DNA from 2 places in the Komagataeibacter sp. SM21 genome. Region 2 is predicted to be linked to the other one. Evidence: riboswitches for the same ligand, from Rfam matches in the RefSeq annotation. Region 2 holds a riboswitch; the other holds the start of a gene.

Region 1 (7,261 bases), 210 kb from region 2:
AGGTCATGCGCGCCCAGCCGCGCGGGAGCGATGGCGTGCGCGGGCGCATCTGCGCCATGTCATCCGTGGCGGGGCTTGTCTCGTTTCCCGGAACGCCGTCCTATTGCGCGTCCAAGGCGGCGGTGGACCGTTTCATGGTGGCGACGGGCGGCAACATGGCGCGGGCCGGTATCCTCCTGTCCAGCGTGTGCTGCGGTTTTGTCGCAACCCCCATGACCGCAGGCAACACTTTCCCCATGCCCGGCCTGACACAGACCGGCGATGCCGTGCGCGCCATCATATCCGGCGTGGCGGAGGGCAGGCGGCGCATCTTCTTCCCGTGGTGGCTGGCCGCGGGGTCGCGCTTCATGGACCTGCTGCCCATCAGGATTGCGGAATCCTACTATTTCCGTCAGGCGGCGGGACAGGCAGGCACCATGCCCGAAACCGGCCTGACACCCGAAGACGGGACAGCACCATCAGCATGAACGTGGACTGCATGAAGGTCAGGGTCGGTCACAGTCGATGAACCTGTGCCGCGTTTTTATCCTGCGCCCGGTTGCGACCACGCTGCTGGCCGCAGCCATCCTGCTGTCCGGACTGTTTGCGTATCGGGTGCTGCCGGTGGGCGATCTGCCCGATATTGCCGTTCCGGTCATCTACATCATGGCCACGCAGCCCGGTGCGTCACCCCAGCAGATGGCAAGTTCCGTCACCACCCCGCTGGAACGCAGGCTGGGACAGATCGCGGGTGTCAGCGAGATTGAATCCGATTCAAGCCAGGATACCGCCTTCATCCTGCTGACGTTCAACGAAACCACCAATATCGACGCGGCGGCCAACGATGTTGAAGCCGCGCTGCGCGCCGCGCGCGCGGACATGCCCGCCACCCTTCAGTCCCAGCCGCAGTACTGGAAGGCCAACCCGTCCGACAACCCCATCCTGATCCTTGCCCTGACATCGGACACGCAGCCGGTATCGGAACTGTACGACATCGCCAAGACCCGGCTGCAGCCCCTGCTGTCGCAGGTGCAGGGGGTGGGCTGGGTGGAAATCGCGGGCAGTTCGGCCCCTGCCGTGCGGGTGGAAATCAATCCGTGGCCCCTGTTCAAATACGGGCTGGGGTTCGAGGACATCCGTTCAGCCCTTGCTTCAGCCAACGCCAATACGCCCAAGGGCATCATAGAAAACGACACCACCCGCTATACGCTGGCCACCAACGATCAGGCCCGTGTGGCGGCGCAGTACCGCAACCTGGTCATCGGCTACCGTGACAGCCGTCCCGTAAGGCTGCAGGACGTGGCCAGCGTGCGTAACGGTGTGGAAAACGAACGCCAGATCGGCTTCCTGAACGGTCACCGCGCCGTCATGGCCATCATCCGCCCCCGGGCGGGGGCCAACGTCATCCACGTCATTGATGAAATCAAGGCCCGCGTTCCCACCCTGCGCGCGGCCCTGCCGCGTGGGGTCACACTTGTCCCGGCCATGGACCGTTCCGTTACCATCCGCGCATCGCTGGCGGATACGCAGTGGACGCTGCTGGCATCGGTCGTGCTGGTGGTGGGGGTGGTGCTGGTTTTCCTGCGCACGGTGCGCTCGACCCTGATCCCGGCCATTACCGTCCCCATTTCGCTGGCGGGTACGCTGGCGTTCATGGCGCTGTTCCATTTCTCGCTCGATATCCTCTCGCTCATGGCGCTGACGATCGCGACCGGCTTCGTGGTGGATGACGCCATCGTGGTGCTGGAAAACATCGCCCGCCACATGGAAGCCGGCATGGACCGCAAGGCTGCCGCGCTACGGGGATCGCGTGAAATCGGGTTTACGGTGCTGTCGATCACCATATCGCTGGTGGCGGTATTCCTGCCGCTGCTGCTGCTGGCGGGCACGCCGGGCAAGGTATTTTTCGAGTTTTCCATGACACTGGCGATCACCGTCACGGTCTCGCTGGTACTGGCGCTGAGCCTGACGCCCATGATGTGCAGCCTGTTTCTGGAAGTGGGCGAGAAGGCGCCCCCCGATGCCACCGCGCCATGGTGGCGGCGCTGGCCGCATCGCGCGGGCGACAGGCTGGAATGCGGGTACCAGTGGCTGCTGCGCCATTATGAACGCTCCCTGTCACTGGCGCTGCGCCATCATGTCCTGACCGCCATTACCCTGCCGCTCAGCCTTGGGGTGATGATTGCGGTGATCGTGTTCATGCCCAAGGGCATCCTGCCGAAGGAGGACGTGGCCCTGGTCATGAACTTCTTCCGGGCCGACCAGACCACGTCCTTTCCCGCCATGACGCAGAAAATCCGCGCCATAAGTGACGCGATGATGGTGGACAGGGACACGCAGGAAGTCATCGCCTTTTCCGGGGACACCAATATCGAAGGCCAGGCTTTCGCGCAGATGATCGACCGTTCCCGGCGCGATGACAGCCCGGACGACATGATCGCCCGCATCCATAAACGGCTGGAGGATATTCCGGGGCTCGACATTTCACTGTTTTCGGCAGGCGACATAAGCGGCGGCGGCGGACGGCAGAAGGAAGGCGCGTACCGCTACCTGCTGACCAGCGACAGCGCCGATGACATCTATACATGGGTGCCAAGACTGGCCGCCGCCCTGCGCACGGCCCCGGCCCTGCGCGATGTGACCACGAATGTCATGAATAACGGCGCGGCGATCCATGCCGACATCATCCGCGATCTTGCGGCGCGCTACCTTGTCACGCCACAACTGGTCAGCAACACGCTGTACGATGCCTTTGGCCAGCGCGCCGCATCCAATATCTCGACATCCCTCACCACCTATCATGTGGTGATGGAAGTTGCCGACCAGTACCGGACATCGCCCGATATCCTGAACAGCTTCCGCATCTCGACCGCCGGGGGCAGTCCCGGCGGCGGCACGGTATCCAATACCGTGCGCGTCACGACGCAGGCCGGGACACAGGCCAGCCGCAGCACGCAGCTCAGCCAGCAGTCCTTTCGCAACCAGATCGCCAACCGGCTGGCGGGGGGCAGTGCCGCGTCGAACGGCTCGGCCGTATCCTCCTCCACCGAGACCATGATCCCGCTTTCCGACGTGGCGCGTCTGGTGCCGCGTCCCACCGCCATCACCGTTTCCCATCAGGACGGGTTCGTTTCCGCCGCCATTTCCTTCAACCTTGCCCCCGGCATGGCGCTGAGCGATGCATCCGCCACCATAGCGGACACCATGATCAGGCTGCATGTGCCCCCTTCCATCCATGGCGGGTTCACCGGGCAGGCAGCCCAGTTCCAGTCAGCCATCATCAACGAGGTACTGATTTTCATCGCGGCCCTGTTCACGATCTACGTGACGCTGGGCATCCTGTATGAAAGCTACATCCACCCGCTGACCATCATGTCCACCCTGCCCTCCGCCGGGGTGGGGGCGGTGCTGGCGCTGTGGGCCAGCGGGCAGGAATTTTCGCTCATCACCATGATCGGGATGATCCTGCTGGTCGGGATCGTGAAAAAGAACGCCATCCTGATCGTGGATTTCGCCCTGCATGCCGAACGCGACCGGGGACTTTCCCCGCGCGATGCGATCCATGACGCCTGCATCCAGCGTTTCCGGCCCATCCTCATGACCACGCTGGCCGCCGCCCTTGGGGCCGTGCCACTCATCACCAACAGCGGCTACGGCATAGAAATGCGCCGCCCGCTGGGCATTACGGTGGTGGGCGGGCTTATGATGAGTCAGTTGCTGACGCTGTACACCACGCCGGTGGTCTATCTTTACATGGAACACATCCGCACATGGACCGTAGACAGGGCCAGACGGCTGCTGGCGCGCAGGCGGGGATGAAAAAATTTTCCATAAGCAAAAAAAGGGGGTTGCAGGGGTCAGCCGTGTCGGCTAGAAACCGCCTCACAGCGCACCCGTAGCTCAACTGGATAGAGCACCAGACTACGAATCTGGGGGTTAGAGGTTCGAGTCCTTTCGGGTGCGCCACTTTCCTTAAAAAACAGACTGTCATTCGGAAAATCGCCCTGAGCGGTCCCGTGCGCGCATCTGCGCGTCAACGACAGTCCATGCGGAGCCTGCCTGCCTGGTGGATCGCACGATCCGGTCGCGCGCGGTTTCCGTCATGCGCCACGGTGCCCGCCTGTGTGCAAGCCAGCCCTTCCCATGCGGGGGCGGGACGTTCCAAAAAGAAAGGTGCCTGCCGCCTGCGGGGCTGCTACACCCGTGGCTGATCTTTCTTTGTCTGAATTCAGGAAACAAGAATGAACGGGTCCGGCCTCCCCGAAAACATTCCCCCCCACGCGGAACCCGCATCGGGTGGCGGCGTCCTTTCGTGGATTGACCGCAGGCTTCCTGTCATCAGTGCTTTCCGCAAGGAATATGTGGACTTCCCCATGCCGCGTAACCTGAACGCGCTGTGGAATTTCGGGGCGATCCTGTGCGCCGTGCTGGTGCTCATGCTGGCGACCGGCATTTTCCTTGCCATGAACTACACGCCCACCGCGGCGGGCGCTTTCATGTCCATCGAGATGATCGAACGCCAGTTGCCCGGCGGCTGGGCGCTGCGCGCCATGCATGTCACCGGGGCGAGCCTGTTCATGGCCGCACTTTATATCCACCTGTTCCGGGGGCTGTACTATGGCTCCTACAAACAGCCGCGCGAGATTTTGTGGCTGTCGGGGCTGGGGCTGCTGGTCATGGTCATGGTCACAGCCTTTGCGGGCTATGTCCTGCCATGGGGGCAGATGTCCTACTGGGGGGCGGATGTTGCGGGCAAGGCGGTGGGGGCCGTGCCGGTTATCGGCCCCACGCTTGAACACATCATGGAAGGCAGCGACCAGTTGGGGGATATTTTCATCCACCGCTTTTTCGTGCTGCATTTTGTCATGGCCTTCGCCATCGTCGCCATTGTCGGGCTGCATGTCGCGGCCCTGCATGTACCGGGGCCGAACAACCCGACCGGCAAACCCCTGAACGCGCACGACACCGTCCCTTTCCATCCGTACTACACCACCAAGGACCTGACCGGGCTGGTGGTATTCGCACTGGTGTTCGCAGCCCTCGCCTTCCTGTGGCCCGACCTGCTGTCCGAACCGGAAAACTACCGTCCCGCCAACCCCCTGCACACGCCCGCCGATATCGAACCGGAATGGTATTTCCTGCCCTTTTACGGGATGCTGCAGTCTGTTCCGTCAAAATTCGGCGGCCTGCTTGCAGCAGGGGGATCAATCGCGATCCTGTTCGCGGTGCCATGGCTTGACCGATCCCCCATCCGTTCGGCCCGCTTGCGTCCGCTGTGCCGGGCTGGCATGGCGGGGCTGGTGGCGGCTTTCGTGCTGATGGGGCTGGTTGGACGCCACCATGCCGAAGGGGGCTGGATGATCGTGGGCCGGATCGCGACACTGTATTATTTCAGCTACTTCCTTGTGCTGCTGCCCCTGTGCGCACGGTGGGAAATGCGCGGCACGGCAGGCTGAGCCTGCCATCGCGCACGGTCCGCAAGCCGTGACTTGACGGGCGACGCCGCCTTCACACACTCTCTGCCCGACCGGGGTGCCCTGCAACAGAAGTGCCGGGCTGAGATCACACCCGTTGAACCTGATCTGGGTCATGCCAGCGAAGGGAGGCGTCCTGCCATGGCCCACCAAGCCTGCGCCCTGCCTGCCATCCGTCGCTGATACGCTGGAAGGAAGGCACATGCGCACCCTTGTCCATCATCTTTTCGCCCTGCTGGGGCTGCTGGCCTGCATGGTCGTGGCGACACCCGTGCGCGCCGCCGACCGGCAGGTGACCGTGGTGCTGGACTGGTTCCTCAATGCCGATCATGCCAGCCTGCTGGCCGCGCAGTATAGCGGCGCCTTCACCCGCCATGGACTTGATGTCAGGCTGATCGCGCCTGCCGATCCCGGATCGCCCGCCCGTCTGGTCGCGGCGGGACAGGCGGATATGGCCGTTTCCTACCAGACACAACTGGGCATGCTGGCCGATCAGTCCATTCCGCTGATGCGCGTGGGCACGCTGATTGACACGCCGCTCAACGTCCTGATCGCCAGTGACACCATCCATACCATTGCGGACCTGAAGGGCAGGACGGTCGGCATTTCCATGCCGGGGGTGGATGATGCGGCACTGGACGCGATGCTGCATTCGGCGGGGCTTGGCCTTGCCGACGTGCATCAGGTCAATGTCAATTTCCAGCTTGAACAGGCAATCATAAGCCATGCGGTGGATGCGGTGATCGGGGCCGTGCGGACCTATGAACTGATCGACCTGCAACAGAAAGGCGTCAGGGTTTCAGCCTTCTTCCCCGAGGAGCACGGCGTGCCCATGTCCGATGAACTGGTCCTGCTGGTGGGACGGGATCATGTGCGTGAGGCATGGATACGCGCCTTCATGGATGCACTGGCGGAAGGGACGAATACGCTTATCAACCACCCCGACACCATTCTGGCGCAGGCGATCCACGATCACCCGGAACTCGACACCCCGCTGAACCATGCGGCGTGGCAGGCGACGCTGTCGCGGCTGTGCAAACAGCCCGCGCTGCTGAACATACCGCGCTACCGGGCCTTTGCCGCCTTCCTGCATGCCCACGGCATGATGACCCGCGACATTGCGCTGGAACAGTATGCGGTTGACCCATTCAGCCTTGATCCCGCCCCCTGAAACCAGCCCCGTGCGGCGATCAGTCCTGTTCAAGGGCCATGTTATTGAGCATGTCGCGCCTGTGCGGCAGGAACGTCGTTACCCGCAGGCCGTGCCATGCGACGATGCTGTCCCCCAGGAACATGGCCAGCGCGATAACGGTGCAGACCAGCGCATTGCCGAACATGAGCACCAGCCACCAGGCGATGGCGGAATCCCGCACGCTGCCCAGAAACAGCGCGAAAGCTGACCCGCAGGCGGATGCGCCGCCCACACCGGCGAACAGGATCGCGGCATCCAGCAGCAGCGTGCGGTAATGCAGGTGGGTCAGGCGGCGCAGCAGCACGCTGGTGCTGTCCTTTCCCTTGGTGTCCGTGGTGTCATCCGCATTTTCCAGCTTGTCGCGCACCGTCTCGATATGATCACTGACGCGGGCAAGCCGGGTGTTGAACATGTTCAGCAATGTACCGATGCCGGACAGCATGAAGACGGGTGTCAGGGCTGTCTGGATCAGATGGGCAACGCCATCGACGGAATCATCGGGAATAAGGCCGGGAAAGGCAGACACTGCGGATATATCCTTGGATGCGGTCAGGACCTGCGTTTTTTGGGCTTATCCCTGCCCCCGTCAAGGGGCAGGATCGATACAGACAAGAAA
Region 2 (7,261 bases):
GCCTGTGTCAGACCAGCTCCATCCGGTTGACATCCACCATGCCGAAATCGGTAATTTTGAGGTGCGGAATAACCGGCAGCGGCAGGAAGGCAAGCTGCAGGAACGGCTCATCCAGTTCGCAGCCCAGCGCACGGGCGGCGGCGCGCAGGACCTCAAGCTGGTCACGCACGGCCTCGAACGGGGCATCGCTCATCAGGCCCGCAACCGGCAGGGGCATGTCGGCCACGACCTTGCCGTCACGCACCACCACGAACCCGCCGCCGGTCTTTTCCAGATGGTTGACCGCAACCGCCATGTCCGCATCGTTCATGCCGACCACACATATGTTGTGGCTGTCATGCCCGACGGAGGATGCAAGCGCCCCGCCCGACAGGCCAAACCCCTTAACGAACCCGCGTCCGATATTGTCATTATGGCCATGGCGCGCCACCACGCAGATCCGCGCGATGTCCTGCGCCGGGTCCGGCTGGACAATCCCGTCACGCACCGGCAGGTCGGCATGCAGGAAGGGTGTGATGATCTGGCCGGGCAGCAGGCCGATCACGGGACGCTGCGTGCCGCTGCCCGTAATTTCCATGTCCCGTGCCGTCACGGGCGCGGGCAGGTTGATGCTGTCGATGCCAACGGGGGGGATGATCTCACGCGCGGCGAACAGCGCGTCATTGACCAGTCGCCCGGCGCTGATCACGTCCGACACCCGGCATTCGCGCAGATCGTCCAGAAGCACGATATCCGCCCGCCGTCCCGGCGCGATCAGGCCCCGGTCGCGCAGGCCAAAGGCGTTCGCCGCACTGAGCGAGGCACTGCGATATGCCGCCAGCGGTTCCACGCCCAGCGAGATGGCAAGGCGGATCAGGTAATCCAGATGGCCTTCATGCGCGATTTCCAGCGGGTTGCGGTCATCGGTGCAGAAGGCGAAGAACGGGGACGTAACCGGGTTGAGCAGCGGCACCAGCGCGCGCAGGTCCTTGCATACCGATCCTTCGCGGATCAGCACCATCATGCCCTTGCGTACCTTTTCCAGCGCTTCTTCCGCCGTCGTGGCCTCATGGTCGGTGGTGATGCCCGCAGCAAGATAACCGTTGAGCCTGCGCCCGCGCAGCAGCGGGGCGTGGCCATCAATATGACCGCCGGCAAAGGCTTCCAGCTTTTCCATGCATACCGGATCACCATTGAGCACGCCGGGAATGTTCATGAATTCCGCAAGGCCGATCACCTTGGGATGGTCACGATAGGCCAGCAGGTCCGCAGCACCCAGCGTGGCGCCCGATGTTTCCAGCGCGGTGGACGGCACGCAGCTTGAAAGATTGACCCGCAGGTCCATGACCGTGCGCAGCGCCGCTTCGGTAAAGTAATCCAGCGCGGGACGGCCCAGCACGTTCGCCATTTCATGCGGATCGCAGATGGCGGTGGTCACGCCATGGGGCAGGACGCAGCGGTCGAATTCAAACGGGGTGATCAGGGAGGATTCGACATGCAGATGCGTATCGATAAAGCCGGGCACGGCGATGCGGCCATGCCCCTCGATCACCGTGGCGCCTTCGTAACTGTCCAGCGTGCCCACGATGGTATCGCCACAGATGGCGATGTCGGTCGGCAGCAGCGCCCCGGTCACCAGATCGAACAGGCGCACGTTCCTGATGACGGTATCCGCCACCACACGCCCGCTGCCCTGTGCAATCCGATCTGAAATGGCGCTGCCTGTCATACTGTCCTGCTTCCCCGGAAAAAGATGTTGCCTGCCCGCACTCTATCACAACGGCGCGGATGACAAATCGGCACACGGATTCTTTTTCGCCCCGCCTGCCCCGCTTTTCGCAATATCGTTGACAAGGACGGCAGGATTCATGATCCTGAAATGACCAAGGGGAGTCCCGGCAAGGGGCTGAGATACCGCTGGCATGACCCGGTCATGCGCGCGGGGACCCTTCCGGGCGCATGGTGCGTCCCGGGGAACCTGATCCGGCTCATACCGGCGGAGGGACTGGTGCGGACAATCGGCATACCCCTGCTGGCCCCTGTGGCCGAAGGTCATGCGCATACAGGCGCATAGCCCGGTTTTCTCCCCACACCCCCTGTCGGAGAGGAAACGAGGAGCATAGCCATGTCGTCCGTTGCTTCGCCTTCATCTCCCGACCATGTCACCACCGGCCCCATACTGGGGTCCGTCAAGGTCTGGTCATCACCCGTCGGACACGCTGACATCCGCGTGCCCTTTCGTGAAATAGCGCTGGAACCCAGCGCGAACGAACCGCCGGTACGGGTGTACGACACATCCGGCCCCTATACCGATACGACGGCACGCATCGACGTACGAAGCGGGCTTGATCCGGTGCGTGCGCCGTGGATTGCGGCACGCGACCTGCCCACAGTGACACCCCGCGCCGTACGCCCGGAAGACAACGGCTTCGCCCAGGGCGAACATCTGGTCTCCGCCTGCCCTGCCCCCCATGCGGTGCATGAAGGCAGGCAGGGGCAGATGGTCACGCAGTACGAATTCGCCCGTGCCGGCATCATTACCGAAGAAATGATCTACGCCGCCCACCGCGAGAACCTTGGCCGCGCCACCATGGATGCGCACGCGGAAGAACGCCGCGCGGATGGCGAGGATTTTGGCGCGGACATCCCCGCCTTCGTCACACCGGAATTCGTGCGCGCCGAAATCGCGGCGGGTCGCGCCATCCTGCCCGCCAACATCAACCATCCCGAACTGGAACCGATGGTGATCGGGCGCAACTTTCTGGTGAAGGTCAACGCCAATATCGGCAATTCGGCTGTTACCTCCTCGGTGGCGGAAGAAGTGGAGAAAATGGTCTGGGCCATCCGCTGGGGCGCGGATACGGTCATGGACCTGTCCACCGGGCGCAACATCCACAACATCCGCGACTGGATCCTGCGTAACGCGCCGGTGCCCATCGGCACGGTGCCGCTGTATCAGGCGCTGGAAAAGGTAAATGGCGTACCTGAAGACCTGACATGGGAAATCTTCCGCGATACGCTGATCGAACAGGCGGAACAGGGCGTGGACTATTTCACCATCCATGCCGGGGTGCGCCTGCGCCATGTGCCGCTGACCGTCAACCGCGTGACGGGCATCGTCTCGCGCGGCGGGTCGATCATGGCCGGATGGTGCCTGCACCATCACCGCGAGAGCTTCCTGTATGAACATTTTGAGGAAATCTGCGACATCATGCGCCGTTATGATGTCTCGTTCTCGCTCGGTGACGGGCTACGTCCCGGCTCGATTGCGGATGCCAATGACGCCGCACAGTTCGCCGAACTGGAAACACTGGGCGAACTGACGAAAATCGCATGGGCGAAAGGCTGTCAGGTCATGATCGAGGGGCCGGGCCATGTGCCCATGCACAAGATCAAGGTCAATGTGGAAAAACAGCTCCGCGAATGTGGGGAAGCACCGTTCTACACCCTCGGCCCGCTCACGACCGATATCGCACCGGGATATGACCACATCACATCAGGCATAGGGGCCGCCATGATCGGATGGTTTGGCACGGCGATGCTGTGTTACGTCACCCCCAAGGAACATCTTGGCCTGCCCGACCGCAATGACGTGAAGGTCGGTGTGGTCACATACCGCATCGCGGCCCATGCCGCCGACCTGGCCAAGGGACACCCGGCAGCCCGTATACGCGATGACGCCATCAGCCGCGCGCGCTTCGATTTCCGGTGGAATGACCAGTTCAGGCTGTCACTCGACCCGGATACCGCATGCGCGTACCACGATGAAACCCTGCCGCGTGAAGCCCACAAGAACGCGCATTTCTGTTCCATGTGCGGGCCGAAATTCTGTTCCATGCGCATAAGCCACGATCTGAAGGCCAATGCCGAACGCATGGCGGGTATGGAACAGAAAAAGGAAGAATTCCGCAACAGCGGCAACCGCATTTACGTACCCGTTGAGGAAACGGTCACGCCTGCGGAATAACAGCCGCTCCATCCAGCCCGTGCGGCAGATGTCTGCCTGCTGCTGCACGGGTGCCGGACCACAGACCCGTCGCCCGCCGCCTCATCGGGGCTGGCACCGAATTCCGGTCATATCGATCACGAACCGTTTTGTCTGAACATACGTCACGCGATATACTGCGTGCTTTCGTTTCAGGAGAACACGCATGGCCACCGGTTGGGCTCCCGACGGAGCCGTACAGGATCAGATCGACGATACGATAGCAGACGCCGTCAAACGGGCACGGTCCCATATCCCCACAGGCGAAAGCGAAACCAGTTGCCGTGAATGCGGGGAAGACATCCCCCCCGCCCGGCAGCAGGCGATGCCAGGCGTCAAGCTGTGCATCGACTGCCAGTCTGAACGCGACAGGAAGCCGGTCTTCACCGGCATCAACCGCCGGGGAAGCAAGGACAGCCAGCTTCGCTAGCAGCCCGTGAGACCCGATCCCGTATCACAGGACATGACCACAGACCTGCCTATTGACAAGAACTGCCACCCAATCCGGGATGGCGGGCTGCGGCATCAATCCAAACCAATCCGCTCACCCACCGTCTCAGGCATGATCCGGCCAGACTGACTGGCCGGATCATGCGGGAAAATCAGATAACCTTTTCCACCCAGCCATGCGGATCTGCCGCCGTGCCGCGCTGGATGCCGATCAGGGCATTGCGCAGCTTTTCCGTAACCGGGCCAATCCCCGCGCCATCGCCAATCACCGCGTCACCGTTACGGCCACAGAAACGGCCAATGGGCGAAACAACCGCCGCCGTGCCGCAGGCAAAGACTTCCTTCAGACGGCCAGAGGCGGCATCAGCGTAAAGCTGGTCGATGCCATAGCGTTCTTCACGCACCGTCAGGCCCATCTCCCGCGCCAGGGTCAGCAGCGAGTCGCGCGTGATGCCCCGCAGGATCGTGCCGGTCAGGGCTGGCGTGGAGACCGAACCGTCATCGAACACGAAAAACACGTTCATGCCGCCCATTTCCTCGATCCAGCGGCGTTCGACCGCATCAAGGAACAGCACCTGCGCGCAGCCGTGCGTCTTGGCTTCCTGCTGGGCCATGAGGCTTGCGGCATAATTGCCGCCGCATTTGGCCTCACCCGTACCACCGGGGGCCGCGCGGCAGAAATCGGATACCCACACGCTGACCGCCTCGGCCCCGAAATAGGCGCCGACAGGGGAAGCAATGACCATGAACAGGTATTCACCCGCGGGCCGCACGCCAAGGAACGTCTCGCTCGCGATCATGAAGGGACGGATATACAGGCTCTCGTCCGGATTGCCCGGCACCCATGCGTGGTCCACGCGCACAAGCTGGCGCACGGCTTCGACAAACAGTTCCTCGGGCACCTGCGCCATGGCCATGCGCTCGGCTGATTTGCGGAAACGCGCGGCATTGGCATAGGGCCGGAACAGGGTGATCCCGCCTTCCGCCGTGCGGTAGGCTTTCATCCCTTCGAAAATTTCCTGTGCGTAGTGCAGCACGGCTGCCGCCGGGTCCAGTGTCAGAGATGCGTAGGGCTGTACGCGCGCGTCATGCCATCCCTGGCCTTCCTCATAGCGGATAACGACCATGTTATCGGTAAAGACACGCCCGAAACCGGGATTGGCCAGAATCTCCGCCCGGCGCTGCGCCGAAACCGGCGACGCATTGGGAGAAAGCGTGAAGGGAAGGGAAGTGGCGCTGTCCATAGCCGTTGTTTCTCTTTCATCATGACGCTGGCGCGATACGCAAGGCGCGCGCTCATGCCCGCCGTCAGGCGCGGGCATCGCTAGCAGAAGTTCACCAGAACATTCCGCCGGTCAACCCCGCCCTGCGCGTAAACACCCTGCTTTCACGCCTGACCCAGCACAAAACCAAGCCCGCGCAGTGCTTCAGGCAGGCGTTCACGCCCATGCAGCGCACTGACATCCCCCAGACGCGCCAGCACGCTTTCGCTCCAGCTACGCCCCGGCGATCCCTGAGCGGTACGGGCCGCACGCAGCCGTTCATCATAGGCCGCGATGACAGCCGGGTCGTTCGCGGCAGCACTGTCATACCGTTCGGCATGCAGCACGGCATGCTGCGGCAGGCGGGGCTTGATGGCGATGGGACGCTGGCGGTCGGGGTAGCCGACACTCATGCCGAACAGCGCAACCGTACGCGCGGGCAGGCCAAGTTCGGCGGCAATCGCTTCGGGCCGGTTACGCACCGCGCCGACATACACGATTCCCAGCCCGTAGGATTCAAACGCGGCAGCGGCATTCTGCGCGGCGAAAGCCGTATCCATGACGGCGGCCAGAAAGGTATCGAGGCAGTCCACCCCCGGCAGGTCACGGCCATGCGCCTGCCCCACATGGTCCAGCCGCGACAGGTCGGCAACCCATGCAAGGAACAGCGGCGCCTGCGCGATGAAATCCTGATCCCCCGCTATCTTCGCAAGCCGCGCGCGCCGGTCGGCGTCGCGCACGGCAATGACGCTCCATCCCTGCAGGTTGGATGACGTGGAGGCCGACTGCGCCGCGGCCACGGCGGCCTCCAGCACCCCATCAGGCAGGGCGCTGGCACTGAATCCCCGCACGGAGCGGTGCGTCATGAGACCGCGCGCCACCGGGCTTTCGGGCAATGCGGGGGCTGCGGGCGGCTGGGTGCCGTACCGCGCCCGCCACAGCGCGGTCATGGAAGAAAGGGCCGGAAAGGACGAAACAAGACTGTCGGACATGAAATGCCTCCTGCCTGTGCAATGGTGGCTGGATAATAAGCACACCACACTGCCTGTCTGGCGGGAAGCGTGGGAAAATCACACCTGCCCTGCACATTTTCGCATCATGGCGCAGGACGGCCATGCGCCACCATCCGGTCATGGACCGACCGGATGGTCTTTAAAAAGATCCTTTGAAAATCTTGTATTTTTCAGGATGCACTTTTCTTCACGTTGCTGCGATGTCACAGGGCTGTAAATAGGAAACCATACCTGAATCCTGCATGAAAGTTACAGTCACGCCGCTCCGGCCACGCGTTTCCCCTGCCCATAAAGGAAGTCCGCCAGCATGTTCGAGGCCCTGATGATCTCCCGCACCGACGATGCGGTCACGACCCGCGTGGAACAGGTCGATCCCGCATCCCTGCCCGAAGGCGATGTAACGGTCGCGGTGGATCATTCCAGCCTCAATTACAAGGACGCACTGGCCATTACCCGTGGCGCGCCGGTGGTGCGGCGGTTTCCGATGGTACCGGGCATCGACCTTGCCGGTCGCGTCATCGAATCGGAAGACCCACTCTATCGCGCAGGCGACCGGGTGCTCGCCACCGGCT

The links. A riboswitch is a leader RNA that binds a small molecule or an ion and turns the genes downstream of it on or off. The one in region 2 is predicted to bind thiamine pyrophosphate.
Region 1: it holds a riboswitch for thiamine pyrophosphate, as region 2 does, so the genes downstream of both, ACBR42_RS04240 (ABC transporter substrate-binding protein) here and thiC (phosphomethylpyrimidine synthase ThiC) in region 2, are expected to answer to the same signal.

The regions. Positions count from the first base shown of each region.
Region 1 covers NZ_JBGLOV010000003.1:67,822-75,082, forward strand. The annotation lists gene ACBR42_RS04220 (SDR family oxidoreductase) at 1-467, shown strand, start outside; gene ACBR42_RS04225 (efflux RND transporter permease subunit) at 505-3,798, shown strand; tRNA gene ACBR42_RS04230 (tRNA-Arg) at 3,869-3,945, shown strand; gene ACBR42_RS04235 (cytochrome bc complex cytochrome b subunit) at 4,221-5,435, shown strand; TPP riboswitch at 5,498-5,600, shown strand; gene ACBR42_RS04240 (ABC transporter substrate-binding protein) at 5,707-6,624, shown strand; gene ACBR42_RS04245 (DUF2721 domain-containing protein) at 6,644-7,171, opposite strand.
Region 2 covers NZ_JBGLOV010000003.1:281,172-288,432, reverse strand. The annotation lists gene ade (adenine deaminase) at 8-1,708, opposite strand; TPP riboswitch at 1,856-2,002, shown strand; gene thiC (phosphomethylpyrimidine synthase ThiC) at 2,105-3,946, shown strand; gene ACBR42_RS05270 (DksA/TraR family C4-type zinc finger protein) at 4,131-4,394, shown strand; gene ACBR42_RS05265 (branched-chain amino acid aminotransferase) at 4,567-5,658, opposite strand; gene ACBR42_RS05260 (nitroreductase family protein) at 5,802-6,668, opposite strand; gene ACBR42_RS05255 (MDR family oxidoreductase) at 6,997-7,261, shown strand, end outside.